2 regions of the Streptomyces umbrinus genome follow, and region 2 is predicted to be linked to the other one. Evidence: predicted binding sites of a transcription regulator. Region 2 holds the regulator's gene; the other holds the start of a gene.
The links. The regulator HrcA, encoded in region 2, represses chaperone genes, less so after heat shock. The targets are predictions, from matches to a motif close to TTNGCACTCNGNNNNNCNGAGTGCNAA.
Positions count from the first base shown of each region.

Region 1 (7,173 bases), 2.3 Mb from region 2:
TCCGTCGACCTCGGACCGGCCGCCGCGCTTTCCTGCCGTGAATGCGGCCACCGCGTCCCGCTCGGTCCGGTCTTCGCCTGCGAGGAGTGTTTCGGCCCGCTGGAGATCGCGTACGACTTCTCGGCCTATGACACCGAGGAGCTCCGCAAGCGGATCGAGGCGGGCCCCGCGAACATCTGGCGGTACGCGCCGCTGCTGCCCGTCCCCGCGGACGTGGCCGACAAGCCGAACATCAACCCCGGCTGGACCAAGCTCGTCCAGGCCGACAACCTCGCGCGCGAACTGGGTGTCGACGCCGGCAAGCTCTTCGTGAAGGACGACTCCGGCAACCCGACGCACTCCTTCAAGGACCGTGTCGTCGCCCAGGCGCTGGAGGCCGCGCGTGCCTTCGGCTTCACCACCCTCTCCTGCTCCTCCACCGGCAACCTCGCCGGTGCGGTGGGCGCCGCCGCCGCGCGCGCCGGCTTCCGGTCCTGCGTGTTCATCCCGCACGACCTGGAGCAGGGCAAGGTCGTCATGGCCGCGGTCTACGGCGGCGAGCTCGTCGGCATCGAGGGCAACTACGACGACGTGAACCGCTTCTGCTCCGAGCTGATCGGCGACCCGGCCGGCGAGGGCTGGGGCTTCGTCAACGTCAACCTGCGGCCGTACTACGCGGAGGGCTCCAAGACCCTGGCGTACGAGATCTGTGAGCAGCTCGGCTGGCAACTGCCCGACCAGCTCGTCGTGCCCATCGCCTCGGGCTCGCAGCTCACGAAGATCGACAAGGGCCTGCAGGAGCTGATCAAGCTCGGGCTCGTCGAGGACAAGCCGTACAAGATCTTCGGTGCACAGGCCGAGGGCTGCTCGCCGGTGTCCGTGGCGTACAAGGCCGGGCACGACGTCGTACGGCCGCAGAAGCCGAACACGATCGCGAAGTCGCTCGCGATCGGTAACCCGGCGGACGGTCCTTACGTTCTCGATATCGCCCGGCGTACGGGTGGGGCCGTGGAGGACGTGAACGACGAGCAGGTGGTCGACGCGATCAAGTTGCTGGCGCGGACCGAGGGGATCTTTGCGGAGACCGCCGGTGGTGTGACGGTGGGCGTGGCGAAGAAGCTGATCGAGAACGGTCTGCTGGATCCGAGTCTGACCACTGTTGTGCTCAACACCGGGGATGGTCTGAAGACCTTGGACGCGGTTGCTTCCGACACGGGGCTGACCGCGACGATCCGGCCGAACCTGGATTCCTTCCGTGAGGCTGGGCTCGGCTAGTCGTTTCATCCTGCGGGCGCGTGGGGGCTGGTCGCGCAGTTGCCCGCGCCCCTGAAGACTGCGCGGTTCCCCGAGCCCCTAAAGACAAAGACTGCGCAGTTCCCCGCGCCCCTGAACGGGCCACCCACTCCGACGGAGGTCTAACCCCATGAGCGTCAACGTTCGTATCCCCACCATCCTGCGCACCTACACGGGCGGCAAGGCCGAGGTTTCTGCTGAGGGTGGGACTCTTGGTGCGGTCATCGCCGACCTGGAGAAGAACCATGCCGGGATCGCCGCCCGGGTCCTGGACGACCAGGGGCAGCTGCGCCGGTTCGTCAACGTGTACGTGAACGACGACGACGTCCGCTTCGAGCAGGGGCTGGAGACGGCGACGCCGGACGGGGCCGGGGTGTCGATCATTCCCGCCGTCGCCGGCGGCTGACCGTCGGGAGCCGTGCCGAGGGCTGATCATTACCTTCGGTAACGGCCGTCACCGAGAGTTCATCGAATTGCCCCCTCCGTGAGAGAAGCGGAAGGGGCAATTCTGTATGGTTGAGCGCGGTACAGTTGGGGAACCTGCTTCGATCCGCACGCCGGGCGCATTGAGATCCCGCCCGAAGCCCGACAAGAAGTAGCCAAAGTGCCCCGCCTTTTTGAGCCTTTTATGGCATTCATGGGGCCCGACTTGCCCTGAATCTTCGTGAATTCTTCACATATTCCCGATCGGTCGTGCCCGGAATTCTCGTCGGATTGACCTGTTGCAGACGGCAGTTGGACGGATACATTCAGCCGCGGTCGACGCGTTCCGGCGCACACCCCCAACCGTTGGGGGGTGAGGTCTGACCCGGATCCGCGAAGTGCGGGTCTGTGCAAGGGCCAGTAATAGGGGAGTTAGGCATGGCTCAGGGCACCGTCAAATGGTTCAACGCGGAGAAGGGGTACGGCTTCATCGCGGTCGACGGTGGTGCGGATGTTTTCGTCCACTACAGCGCGATTCAGATGGACGGCTACCGCACCCTGGAAGAGGGTCAGCGGGTCGATTTTGAGATCTCGCAAGGCCAGAAGGGGCCGCAGGCGGACATGGTCCGACTGGCGACCGGCTGAAGCACGCGCCGACTTACTGCAGCGACGTTCTTCTTCCGAAGGGCTCGTACCCCACCGGGTGCGGGCCCTTCGGCATGCTCGCGCCCCGTCCGTGCGCTCTCTTCCCACCTGCTCCCACCTGCGGATCATCGTGAGCCGCTTGCACTCGCATGGGTCGAGTGCTAATCATTGGCGTTAGCACTCTGAAGGTGAGAGTGATAACGAGGACCGGGTCGGTGAGGCCCGCAGGCCGGGTGGGGCAAGGAACCACGAGGTCGGCAGGCCGTCCGTCGCGGGCGCGGGCGCGGTCCTGGAGATTCCACCCCAGTCCGGGAGGACCACTTCACATGGCCAAGATCATCGCGTTCGACGAGGAGGCACGGCGCGGTCTCGAGCGCGGGATGAACCAGCTCGCCGACGCCGTCAAGGTCACCCTTGGTCCCAAGGGTCGCAACGTCGTCCTCGAGAAGAAGTGGGGCGCCCCCACGATCACCAACGATGGTGTTTCCATCGCCAAGGAGATCGAGCTCGAGGACCCGTACGAGAAGATCGGCGCTGAGCTGGTCAAGGAAGTCGCCAAGAAGACGGACGACGTCGCCGGTGACGGTACGACCACCGCGACCGTTCTGGCGCAGGCGCTGGTCCGCGAGGGCCTTCGCAACGTAGCCGCCGGCGCCAACCCGATGGCTCTCAAGCGCGGTATCGAGAAGGCCGTCGAGGCCGTCTCCGGTGCCCTCCTTGAGCAGGCCAAGGATGTCGAGACCAAGGAGCAGATCGCTTCCACGGCCTCCATCTCCGCCGCCGACACCCAGATCGGCGAGCTCATCGCCGAGGCGATGGACAAGGTCGGCAAGGAAGGCGTCATCACGGTCGAGGAGTCCCAGACCTTCGGTCTGGAGCTCGAGCTCACCGAGGGTATGCGCTTCGACAAGGGCTACATCTCGGCGTACTTCGCCACCGACATGGAGCGTATGGAGGCCGTCCTCGACGACCCCTACATCCTGATCGCGAACTCGAAGATCGCCAACGTCAAGGACCTGCTCCCGCTCCTGGAGAAGGTCATGCAGTCGGGCAAGCCGCTGCTGATCATCGCCGAGGACGTCGAGGGCGAGGCCCTGTCGACCCTGGTCGTCAACAAGATCCGTGGCACCTTCAAGTCCGTTGCCGTCAAGGCCCCGGGCTTCGGTGACCGCCGTAAGGCGATGCTGAACGACATCGCCATCCTCACGGGCGGCGAGGTCATCTCCGAGGAGGTCGGCCTCAAGCTCGAGAACACGGGCCTTGAGCTGCTCGGCCGCGCTCGCAAGATCGTCATCACCAAGGACGAGACGACGATCGTGGACGGCTCGGGTTCGGCGGACCAGGTTGCCGGTCGCGTCAACCAGATCCGTGCCGAGATCGAGAACTCCGACTCGGACTACGACCGCGAGAAGCTCCAGGAGCGCCTGGCGAAGCTGGCCGGCGGCGTGGCCGTCATCAAGGCCGGTGCCGCCACCGAGGTCGAGCTCAAGGAGCGCAAGCACCGCATCGAGGACGCCGTTCGCAACGCGAAGGCGGCCGTCGAGGAGGGCATCGTCGCCGGTGGTGGCGTGGCCCTGCTCCAGGCCTCCTCGGTCTTCGAGAAGCTGGACCTGGAGGGTGACGAGGCGACCGGCGCCAACGCCGTGAAGCTCGCCCTGGAGGCCCCGCTCAAGCAGATCGCCGTCAACGGTGGCCTCGAGGGTGGCGTCATCGTCGAGAAGGTGCGCAACCTTCCCGTCGGCCACGGCCTCAACGCCGCGACCGGTGAGTACGTCGACATGATCGCCGAAGGCATCATCGACCCGGCGAAGGTCACGCGCTCTGCCCTGCAGAACGCCGCGTCCATCGCCGCGCTGTTCCTCACCACCGAGGCCGTCATCGCCGACAAGCCGGAGAAGGCCAGTGCCGGCGCCGGCGCCGGTGGCGGCATGCCGGGCGGTGACATGGACTTCTGAGCCCCTGCGCAAGCAGCCAAGGCTCGGTAGTTCATCGCAGTTCGCAGTACTTCGCAGTTCGCATTACGCAGTACTTCGCATTACGCGAACGAGGGCGGCATCCCATTCCAGGGGTGCCGCCCTCGGGCGTTTCCGCCGGCGTTCCGCCGACGGGGCCGTGATCAGGCGTTCTTGAACGCGTCCCGCAGGCGCATCTCGTTGTGGCCGTTGCCGTCGTAGTCGTCCGAGTACGTCAGCGCCAGACGGCCGTTCGCGGCCAGGGCCACGGCCGGGCCGCCCTGGCCCCCGCCGGTCACCACGTTCATCCGGGTGGGAACGAGCCGGTCGGTCGCGGTCCCGTCCGCGTTGAAGCCGCGGGCCCAGACGTCGTCCTGACCGGCGTGCAGGGTCGCGGGGTTGCCGACGAACACGTCGAAGGCCTCCTTCCACGCCACGACGAAGCTGCCGTCGTCGGCGACCGCCACATCGGCGTCGGCCTGGTCGGAGATCGGCCGCTTGCCGTCGACGTAGGGGCCGGTTTCGGTGGCGTCCTCGGTGGTCCGCCGGTCGGCCGCCGCGGCGGCGCCGGCCGCCGAGAAGACGCGGTGCTGGATCCGCTGGGGCCGCACCAGCGTGCCGGAGCCGGTGGTGTACTCGTCCGTCCACGCCACGACGAACCGGCCGTCACCGGCCGACGCCACCGCGGGCCTGGTCTGCTGCCCGTCCGTGAGCGAGTTGGCCACCTTGCGGGCCACGGCGAAGCCGCCCGAGGTGTTCAGCTTCGCCACCCCGATGTTGATGCCGCCGTTGCCGTCCGCGTCCTCCTCCCAGGCGACGACCATGTTCCCGGCGTCGTCGATCGCCGCGTCGGGCCGACGGTTGGACCCGGCCGCACCGGAGTTGATCGTGCTGACCTGGACGTCCTGGTAGCGCGCGGCGCCGGTCGGCGACCAGCTGCTCGCGTACACCTGGTTGAGCGTCGAGCCGTCGGCCGTGCTCTCCCAGGCGACGCCGTAGGACCCGTCGCCGGCCACCGCGACCGTCGGCCGCAACTGGTCGCCGTCACCGGAGGCGTGCGGGCGCGGCAGGGTCGTGACCGTCCCGTCCGGGGTGATCCTGCGTACGGCGATGTCGGCGTACTTGTTGCCGTCGTCGTCCTTGGCCCAGACGACGGTCGCGTTGCCCTGGTCGTCCACGCCGACGTCGGGCTTCTGGTGCGACCAGGTGGTACCGGTCCCGCTGTTGCTCAGCAGCTTCTCGTCCCAGAGGGGTACGCCGTCCTTGTACATGCGGATGTACACGTCGGTGCCCAGCTCGGTGTCCGAGGCGTCGTGCCGGTCGCCCTGCTCGTACACGACCGCCGTGTAGACGGCGGAGGTGCCGCCGGAGGCGACGGCGCTGTAGTGCTGGTCGCCGTTGGCTTTCACGTTGACGCGGGAGTAGTGCTGGGACGTCGAGCCGTACTTCGTGGCGTCGACGTCGACCACGAGGGCGCGGGCTTTGTCGAAGTTGGCGACGAACGCCTGGTAGGTGCCCGCGTCGTCGATGCGCAGGATCGTCTCGTCGTTGGTCTTCAGCGAGCCCGCGGTCCAGTTGTGGGAGCCCGTGTAGACGTGCTGGACCTGGGTGCCGTCGTCCTTCTTCCACTCCGTCAGCAGGTACTTGGAGTGCACGGTGCCGCGGTTGCAGGACGCGGTGGCCGTGGCCTTGTAGCGGCAGCCGCCGGGGCGGTTGCCGTAGGCCGCGATGTCGAGGCCGGCGAGTTCGTTGACGCCGTTGTTGCCGCCGCCGTCGCTGAGGTCGCGGACGTTCGCCTCGATGGCGCAGCCTTCGGTCCGCTTGGTCTCCAGGGCCTCGTAGACGGCGGGCCGGGTGGAGCGCTGGTCGAGCTCGGCCGCCGCGATCCTGATCTTGCCGTCGTGCGTGCAGTCGACCTGGTCGATGAACGAGGCGAGGATGTCGGCGTTGCCGTAGTGAGTGGCGTCCGAGGCCGTGTCGCGCGGGGAGAAGTACGCCTCGACCGGGGAGTTCGGGTCGCCCGTGGTGTGGTCGTACGTCGTGTGCAGGCTGTCGCCGGCGTGCTCGACCTGGTCGTTGAAGTGGTTGCGGTACCGGGTGGCGAGGGTCGCGTTGTTCGCCACGACGACCGCGTTGTTGATCTCGCCGTCCTGGCCGCCCGCGAGGTTCTGCGAGCTCTGCCAGACGACGTTCTTGCGGCCGTCGGTGAGCGCGTCGAGCACTATGTACTTGTCGTGGTTGATCGCCCGTGCGTCGCCCGAGCCGTTGCCGAGGCAGCCGTTGCTGCACCGGGTGAGGGTCGAGTCGCCCGTCAGCGGCAGCTGGCCCAGGTCGCCGGAGTTCACGCTCTCCGCGACGATGCGCAGGGTCACACCCCGCGCCTGCGCGGCGGCGAGCTTCTCCCGCAGGGTCGCGCTGCTGAACCAGTACATCCCCATATAGAGGGTCGAGTCCGGCGCCGCGAGGTCGATCAGTTCACCGGCGCCGGTGCTGATCGAGTAGTCGTAGGCGCCCGTGGGCTTCGGGTAGTTGAAGACCGAGGTGTAGTTCCCGGAGACGACCGTCTCCGCCTGTGCGGTGGTCGTCGGAGCGAGCAGTGTGGCTCCGAGGGCGAGGGGGACGGCGAGAGCGGCCGCCCACCGTATCTGTCTACCCATCTGTTCCCTTGCGTTCGAATGGTGTTGATGGCCACCACACTTTATAGATCACGCGATCGATCCCACGCGCGAACAGGTCGGCCTTGACCGGGTGCGGAGGTGTGGCCGGGATCACGGGGGGTCGGAGGCGGGGAAGTGGAATGTCCTGGTCACTTGGGTGGTTGATTGGGGGAGTGATCCATGCGCATGCACATACCAACGGGGATGCGCATGCGTACACCTGG
Region 1 covers NZ_JAUSZI010000002.1:5,566,144-5,573,316, reverse strand. Annotated here, with positions in the region: gene thrC (threonine synthase) at 1-1,254, shown strand, start outside; gene QF035_RS24245 (MoaD/ThiS family protein) at 1,403-1,678, shown strand; gene QF035_RS24240 (cold-shock protein) at 2,134-2,340, shown strand; gene groL (chaperonin GroEL) at 2,667-4,295, shown strand; gene QF035_RS24230 (phospholipase D-like domain-containing protein) at 4,457-6,949, opposite strand.
Region 1: a site for HrcA is predicted at 2,515-2,541, ahead of groL (chaperonin GroEL). Genes of this name have one in related genera too.

Region 2 (7,173 bases):
CCCACGGGACGATCTCGTCGACACCGGTCTCCGTCATGGTCTCGACGGCGAGTTCACCGCGGTCGCCCTTGGGGAGGGCCTGGACGACGGTGATACGGGGAGCCGGCTCGGGCTCCTCACGTACCTCGGCGATGTCCGTCACCACGAGCCGGTCCTTGCCCTCGGCGGCCTTGACGACGCCCTCGGCCCAGCGCCCGAGCCCGTCGGTGAGGACGACGTCCTCTCCCGCCCGCAGCCGCTTCACGGACACGGCGTGCCGCCCCTCGGGCCCGTCGAGCACGAACTCGGGCCCGCCCGGCACCACGTCCACCACGAACACCGGGGCGGTCAACGGACCGGGCCCCCGCCCGAGTTGGACGACAACGCTGTCTTGGCGGCGGCGAGTTCGGCCGCGAGCACCTCGACCAGTTGCCCGGCGGGCAGCTCGCGCGCGAGCCGGTGGCCCTGTCCCGCCCACAGCGCCATGCCCTGGGCGTCCCCCGCCTTGGCCGCGGCCTTGCGGAGCGCGGAGGTGAGGTGGTGGACGTCCGGGTAGGCGGCGGGCGCGTACGGCCCGTGCTCGCGCATGAAGCGGTTCATCAGACCCCGCGCGGGCCGGCCGGAGAAGGCGCGCGTCAACTCCGTACGTACGAAGAGGGGGTTGGTCAGTGCCTGCTTGTGCACGGCGTTGGCGCCGGACTCGGGGGTGGCGAGGAACGCCGTGCCGAGCTGGGCGGCGCTCGCGCCCGCGGCGAGCGCGGCGGCGATCTGGCTGCCGCGCATGATGCCGCCGGCCGCGACGATCGGGATCTGCACGGTCTCGCGGACCTGCGCGATCAGCGAGAGCAGTCCGATGCCGGAGCCGTCGGTCTCCGGGTTGTCCCGGTGGGTGCCCTGGTGGCCGCCGGCCTCCACGCCCTGCACGATCACCGCGTCGGCGCCCGCCCACTGCACGGCCTGCGCCTCCTCGGCGGTGGTCGCCGTGACGAGGGTCAGCGTGCCGGCCCGGCTCAGGGAGTCCAGGACGTCGCGCGTCGGGCAGCCGAAGTGGAAGGAGACGACCGGTACCGGGTTGTCGAGGAGTACGGCGAGCTTGGCGTCGTATCCGTCGTCGCGTCCGCTGTCGGGGTCGCCCAGTTCGGTCTCGTACCAAGAGGCCTCGCCGGCCAGTTGGTGGGCGTAGACCTCGACTGCGGCCGGGTCGGCGTACTCGGGCTGCGGCATGAACAGGTTCACGCCGAACGGGCGGCTGGTGGCGCCCCGCAACTGCTTGATCTCCTGGTACATGCCGTCGGCCGTTTTGTACCCGGCGGCGAGAAAACCGAGCCCGCCGGCTTCGGACACGGCCGCTGCGAGCTGCGGCACGGAGACGCCGCCCGCCATGGGGGCCTGCACGATCGGGAGTGGGAAGAGATCGGTCAGCGCGGAGGACATGACGGCATGTTGTCACGTCCTCCGTACAAGTCCGAATCCGGCCTTCCCCCGGGCATAAGCCACGGGAATTGGGCCGCGGGGAGAGTTCTTCGCCCCCGCCGCCCCTACCCATTCCCATCCCTGACTCAGGGGCTCCGCCCCCGAACCCCCAAAAGACTGCGCAGTTCCCCGCGCCCCAGGTCTTCAGGGGCGCGGGGAACTGCGCGACCAGCCACATCCGGACCCGCACCCGACAACGCACCCCACGGGGTCTGGGGCAGAGCCCCAGGAGGACGGGAATGGGTAAGGGCGGCGGGGGCGAAACAAACCCTCAGCGACCGTTGAACGCGTCCTTCAGCCTGGAGAACAGCCCCTGCTGCCCGGGCTGAAACTGACCCGTGGGCCGCTCCTCCCCCCGAAGCTGCGCCAGCTCGCGCAGCAGCCGTTCCTGCTCGGGATCAAGCTTGGTCGGCGTCATGACCTCGACATGCACGATGAGATCACCACGCCCCCCACCCCGCAGATGCGTGATCCCACGGCCGTGCAGCGGAACCGACTGCCCGGACTGCGTACCCGGACGGATGTCGATCTCCTCCATCCCGTCGAGCGTCTCCAACGGAACCTTCGTGCCGAGAGACGCCGCGGTCATCGGGATGGTGACCGTGCAGTGCAGGTCGTCACCGCGCCGCTGGAAGGTGGAGTGCGCGACCTCGTGGATCTCTACGTAGAGGTCACCGGCGGGACCACCACCGGGCCCGACCTCGCCCTCGCCCGCGAGCTGGATCCGCGTGCCATTGTCGACACCGGCGGGAATCTTCACGGTCAGGGTCCGACGCGAGCGGACCCGCCCGTCACCGGCGCACTCGGGGCACGGCGTCGGAACAACCGTCCCGAACCCCTGGCACTGCGGACACGGCCGGGACGTCATGACCTGGCCCAGGAAGGACCGTGTCACCTGGGACACCTCACCGCGACCGCGGCACATGTCGCAGGTCTGCGCGGAGGTGCCGGGCGCTGCGCCCTCGCCACTGCACGTCGTACACACGACGGCCGTGTCGACCTGGATGTCCTTCGTCGTACCGAAAGCCGCCTCGTCGAGGTCGATCTCCAGCCGGATCATCGCGTCCTGGCCGCGCCGCGTGCGCGACCGCGGGCCCCGCTGCGACGCCGTACCGAAGAAGGCGTCCATGATGTCCGAGAAGTTCCCGAACCCGCCGGCGCCGAAGCCGCCCGCGCCCTGGCCGCCCGCCTGGGACAGCGGGTCACCGCCGAGGTCGTAGACCTGCTTCTTCTGCGGGTCCGACAACACCTCGTACGCGGCGTTGATCTCCTTGAAGCGCTCTTGCGTCTTCGGATCGGGATTGACGTCCGGATGCAGCTCGCGTGCGAGCCGCCGGAATGCCTTCTTGATCTCGTCCTGGGACGCGTCGCGGCGCACGCCGAGTACGGCGTAGTAGTCCGTGGCCACTTACGACTCCGCCAGGATCTGTCCTACGTACCGTGCCACCGCTCGTACCGCTCCCATCGTTCCGGGGTAATCCATGCGCGTCGGGCCGACCACGCCAAGTTTTGCTACTGCCTCGCCGCCCGAACCGTAGCCGACCGAGACGACGGACGTGGAGTTGAGTCCCTCATGGGCGTTCTCGTGACCGATCCGTACGGCCATGCCCGAATCATTGACCTCACCAAGGAGTTTGAGGAGAACGACCTGCTCCTCAAGTGCCTCCAGGACCGGACGGATGGTGAGGGGAAAGTCATGTCCGAAGCGGGTCAGATTGGCGGTGCCGCCGATCATCAGCCGCTCCTCGGTCTCCTCGACGAGGGTCTCCATGAGGGTGGAGAGCACCGTCGCGACCGTCCCCCGGTCGTCCGACTCGAAAGCGTCGGGGAGATCCTGCACCAGCTGCGGGACGTCCGCGAAACGGCGGCCCGCGATCCGGCTGTTGAGCCGCGCGCGTAGATCCGCCACAGAGGCCTCCCCGAAGGGCGCCGGGCAGTCCACCATGCGCTGCTCGACCCGGCCGGTGTCCGTGATCAGTACGAGCATGACGCGAGCCGGGGCCAGCGACAGCAGCTCCACATGACGCACGGTCGACCGCGTCAGGGACGGGTACTGCACGACGGCCACCTGCCGCGTGAGCTGCGCGAGGAGCCGGACGGTCCGCCCCACGACGTCGTCGAGGTCGACGGCGTTGTCGAGGAAGCTGTGGATCGCCCGCCGCTCCGGCGCGGTCATCGGCTTGACGCCCGCGAGTCTGTCGACGAAGAGGCGGTAGCCCTTGTCCGTGGGGATACGGCCGGCGCTGGTGTGCGGCTGGGCGATGTAGCCCTCGTCCTCAAGGACCGCCATGTCGTTACGGACGGTCGCCGGGGAGACGCCCAGCCGGTGGCGCTCCGTGAGCGCCTTGGAACCGACCGGCTCCTCGGTGCCCACGTAGTCCTGGACGATGGCGCGCAGCACTTCGAGCCTGCGTTCACTGAGCATCGCGCACACCTCCAGCTGGTCTTCCCCGCGGTCTTCGATCATCCTCGATCGCCTTGCCTGGCACTCAGCGTGCGCGAGTGCCAGCATCCCCGGGCCAAGTGTACGGCCGGTAGGTGCGACCCGGGCAAGGGCGGCCCTGCGATGTCACGACGACGTGTACGGGGCTGTCCTGCTCTGTCCCGACTACTGTCCGCGCACTTCACGGGGCGTAGGGCTAGCGTCGGTGTATGAGGGTGACTTGGGAAGAGGCCGGGTGGGAGGAACTGGGTCCGCGGGTCGGGCGCTGCCGGCTTCCGGTGTGGGACTGCACGGTGGGGCTCGTGGTGGGCGAGGGTGCGGCGCTCATGATCGACGCGGGGTCGGGGCTGCGGGAGGGCGCGCGGCTGCGTACGGAGGCGCGACGGTTGCTCGGGGGCGGGCGGGTCACCCATCTCGCGCTCACCCACCCGCACTTCGATCATGTCTTCGGCGCGGCGGCGTTCGCGGGGGTCGAGGTCTTCGGAGCGGTGGGCCTTGAGCGGGTGCTCGTCGACGGAGGGGACGAGTTGCGGGCGGACGCCGAACGCAACGGCGCCGATCCGGGCGAGGCCGCCGAGGCGGCGGATCTCCTCGTCCGCCCCCGGCATCTCGTCTCCGGCGAGTGGACGCTCGACCTGGGCGGCGGAGTGCAGGTCCTGCTGGCGAACGTGGGCCCCGGCCACACCGGCCACGACCTGGCGGTTCTGGTCCCCGGAAGCCCTGGAGCCCCCGACGGCACCGACGGCACCGGGACGCGCTCTCCGGAGATCGTCTTCTGCGGCGACCTCGTCGAGGAGTCCGGCGAACCCCAGGCGGGCCCCGACGCCGTCCCCACCCGCTGGCCCGCGGCCCTGGACCGGCTGCTGGCCCTCGGGGGCGAGGACGCCGTGTACGTGCCCGGCCACGGGGCGGCGGTCGACGCCGGGTTCGTACGGGCCCAACGGGACGCGCTGGCACGGCGTTTCGGCGCGTCGTAGGGGCTCGCGGGGCCGGGTCGCAGGAGGCTTGTCGGCGTGTCGCAGGGGGCTCGGTGCGCCGGGCGGGGACGTTCTCCTATCGTCATCCGAATGCGCCAGTACTCAGCGGACCTGACCCCTCCGTGGAAGAAGCCCAAGCCCGTGCCCGAGGTGGCGGCGGAGCCGGGGCTCGTGGTCGAGGAGCCCGGGACCGGGTTCTGCGGTGCCGTGATCCGTTGCGAGGCCGGGACGGTCACCCTGGAGGACCGCTTCGGCAAGCACCGGGTGTTTCCGCTGGAGCCTCGGGGGTTCCTGCTGGAGGGGCGCGTGGTGACGCTGGTGCGCCCGTCGTCCGCACCCGTACGCCCCAGTCGTACGGCTTCGGGTTCGGTTGCCGTCCCCGGGGCCCGGGCACGGGTCGCCCGGGCGGGGCGCATCTACGTCGAGGGGCGGCACGACGCGGAACTGGTCGAACGGGTCTGGGGTGACGACCTCCGGATCGAGGGTGTCGTCGTCGAGTACCTGGAGGGCATCGACGATCTGCCCGCCATCGTCGAGGAGTTCGATCCTGGGGCGGATGCGCGGCTCGGGGTGCTGGTCGACCATCTCGTGCCCGGCACGAAGGAGTCGCGGATCGCGGAGGCCGTGACGAGTGAGTACGCGCTTGTCGTGGGGCATCCGTACATCGACGTCTGGGAGGCCGTGAAGCCGGCGTCCGTCGGCATCCCTGCGTGGCCCCGCGTGCCGCGGGGGCAGGACTGGAAGACGGGGGTCTGCCGGGCCCTGGGCTGGCCCGACAACACGGGTGCCGCGTGGCAGCGGATCCTCGGCTCGGTCCACTCCTACCGGGACCTGGAGCCGGAGCTCCTGGGCCGCGTGGAGGAACTGATCGACTTCGTCACGGCACCGGGGTGAGCGGGGCGGTCGCAGGGCTTTTTCTCGCCCCCGCCGCCCCTACCCATTCCCGTCACCTACTCGGGGGCCAGCCCCCGAACCCCCGCTCCTCAAACGCCGGAGAGGCTGAAATACCCAAGGGGCGCGGGGAACTGCGCGATCAGCCACATCCGGGCCCGCACCCGAAATCACACCCCCACGGGGTCTGGGGCGGAGCCCCAGGGGACGGGAATGGGTAGGGGCGGCGGGGGCGAAAACAGGCCCTCAGTCCACCAGGTCCCGTACCACCGCGTCCGCCAGCAACCGCCCCCGCAGGGTGAGCACCGCGCTCCCGGCCTCGTACGGCCCAGGCTGAAGGAGACCGTCCGCGAGGGCCCGACGAGACGCCGCAAGCCCGTCCGCATGGAGCAGCGCCAGCGGAACCCCCTCAAGGAGCCGCAGCTCCAGCAGGATCCGTTCCACCCGCCGGTCCTCCTCAGACAGAAGCTCCCGTCCCGCTCCGGGCGACCTCCCCGCCGCCAGAGCCCCCGCATACGCCCCCGGATGCTTTACGTTCCACCAGCGAACACCCCCCACATGGGAGTGCGCCCCGGGCCCGGCTCCCCACCAGTCGGCCCCCCGCCAGTACAGCTCGTTGTGAAGGCAGCGCCCGGCATCGGACGTGGCCCAGTTGGAGACCTCGTACCAGGAGAAGCCCGCCGCGGAGAGACGGTCCTCCGCGATGAGGTACCGGTCCGCGTGCACGTCGTCGTCCGTCATGGGCACCTCCCCGCGCCGGATGCGGCGCGCGAGCTGTGTCCCCTCCTCGACGATCAGGGCGTACGCCGACACATGGTCGGGCCCGGCACCGATCGCCGCGTCGAGCGAGGCCCGCCAGTCGTCGTCGCTCTCACCGGGCGTGCCGTAGATGAGGTCGAGGTTGACGTGGTCGAACCCGGCCGCGCGGGCCTCGGCGACACATGCCTCGGGCCGGCCGGGGGTGTGGGTGCGGTCCAGGACCTTGAGCACATGCTGCCGAGCGCTCTGCATGCCGAACGAGACGCGGTTGAACCCGCCCTCCCGGAGCGCGGCCAGATAGGCCGGGTCCACCGATTCCGGGTTCGCCTCCGTCGTGATCTCCGCGTCCGCCGCGAGCCCGAACTCGTCCCGGACCGCCCCCAGCATCCGTACGAGATCGTCGGCGGCCAGCAGGGTGGGCGTACCGCCGCCGACGAAGACCGTACGGACGGGCCGCGGGTCGTCGCCGAGGACCTTGCGGGCCAGACGGATCTCGTCGATCAGGGTCGAGGCGTAGTTGTCGCGGGAGGCGAGCACGCCCCCCGAGCCGCGCAGCTCCGTCGCCGTGTACGTGTTGAAGTCGCAGTAGCCGCAGCGGGTCGCGCAGTACGGGACGTGGAGGTAGAACCCGAGCGGACGGTCGGCCGCGCC
Region 2 covers NZ_JAUSZI010000002.1:7,818,211-7,825,383, reverse strand. Annotated here, with positions in the region: gene QF035_RS34550 (16S rRNA (uracil(1498)-N(3))-methyltransferase) at 1-331, opposite strand, end outside; gene QF035_RS34545 (nitronate monooxygenase) at 328-1,413, opposite strand; gene dnaJ (molecular chaperone DnaJ) at 1,724-2,860, opposite strand; gene hrcA (heat-inducible transcriptional repressor HrcA) at 2,861-3,877, opposite strand; gene QF035_RS34530 (MBL fold metallo-hydrolase) at 4,105-4,872, shown strand; gene QF035_RS34525 (DUF3097 domain-containing protein) at 4,963-5,766, shown strand; gene hemW (radical SAM family heme chaperone HemW) at 6,010-7,173, opposite strand, start outside.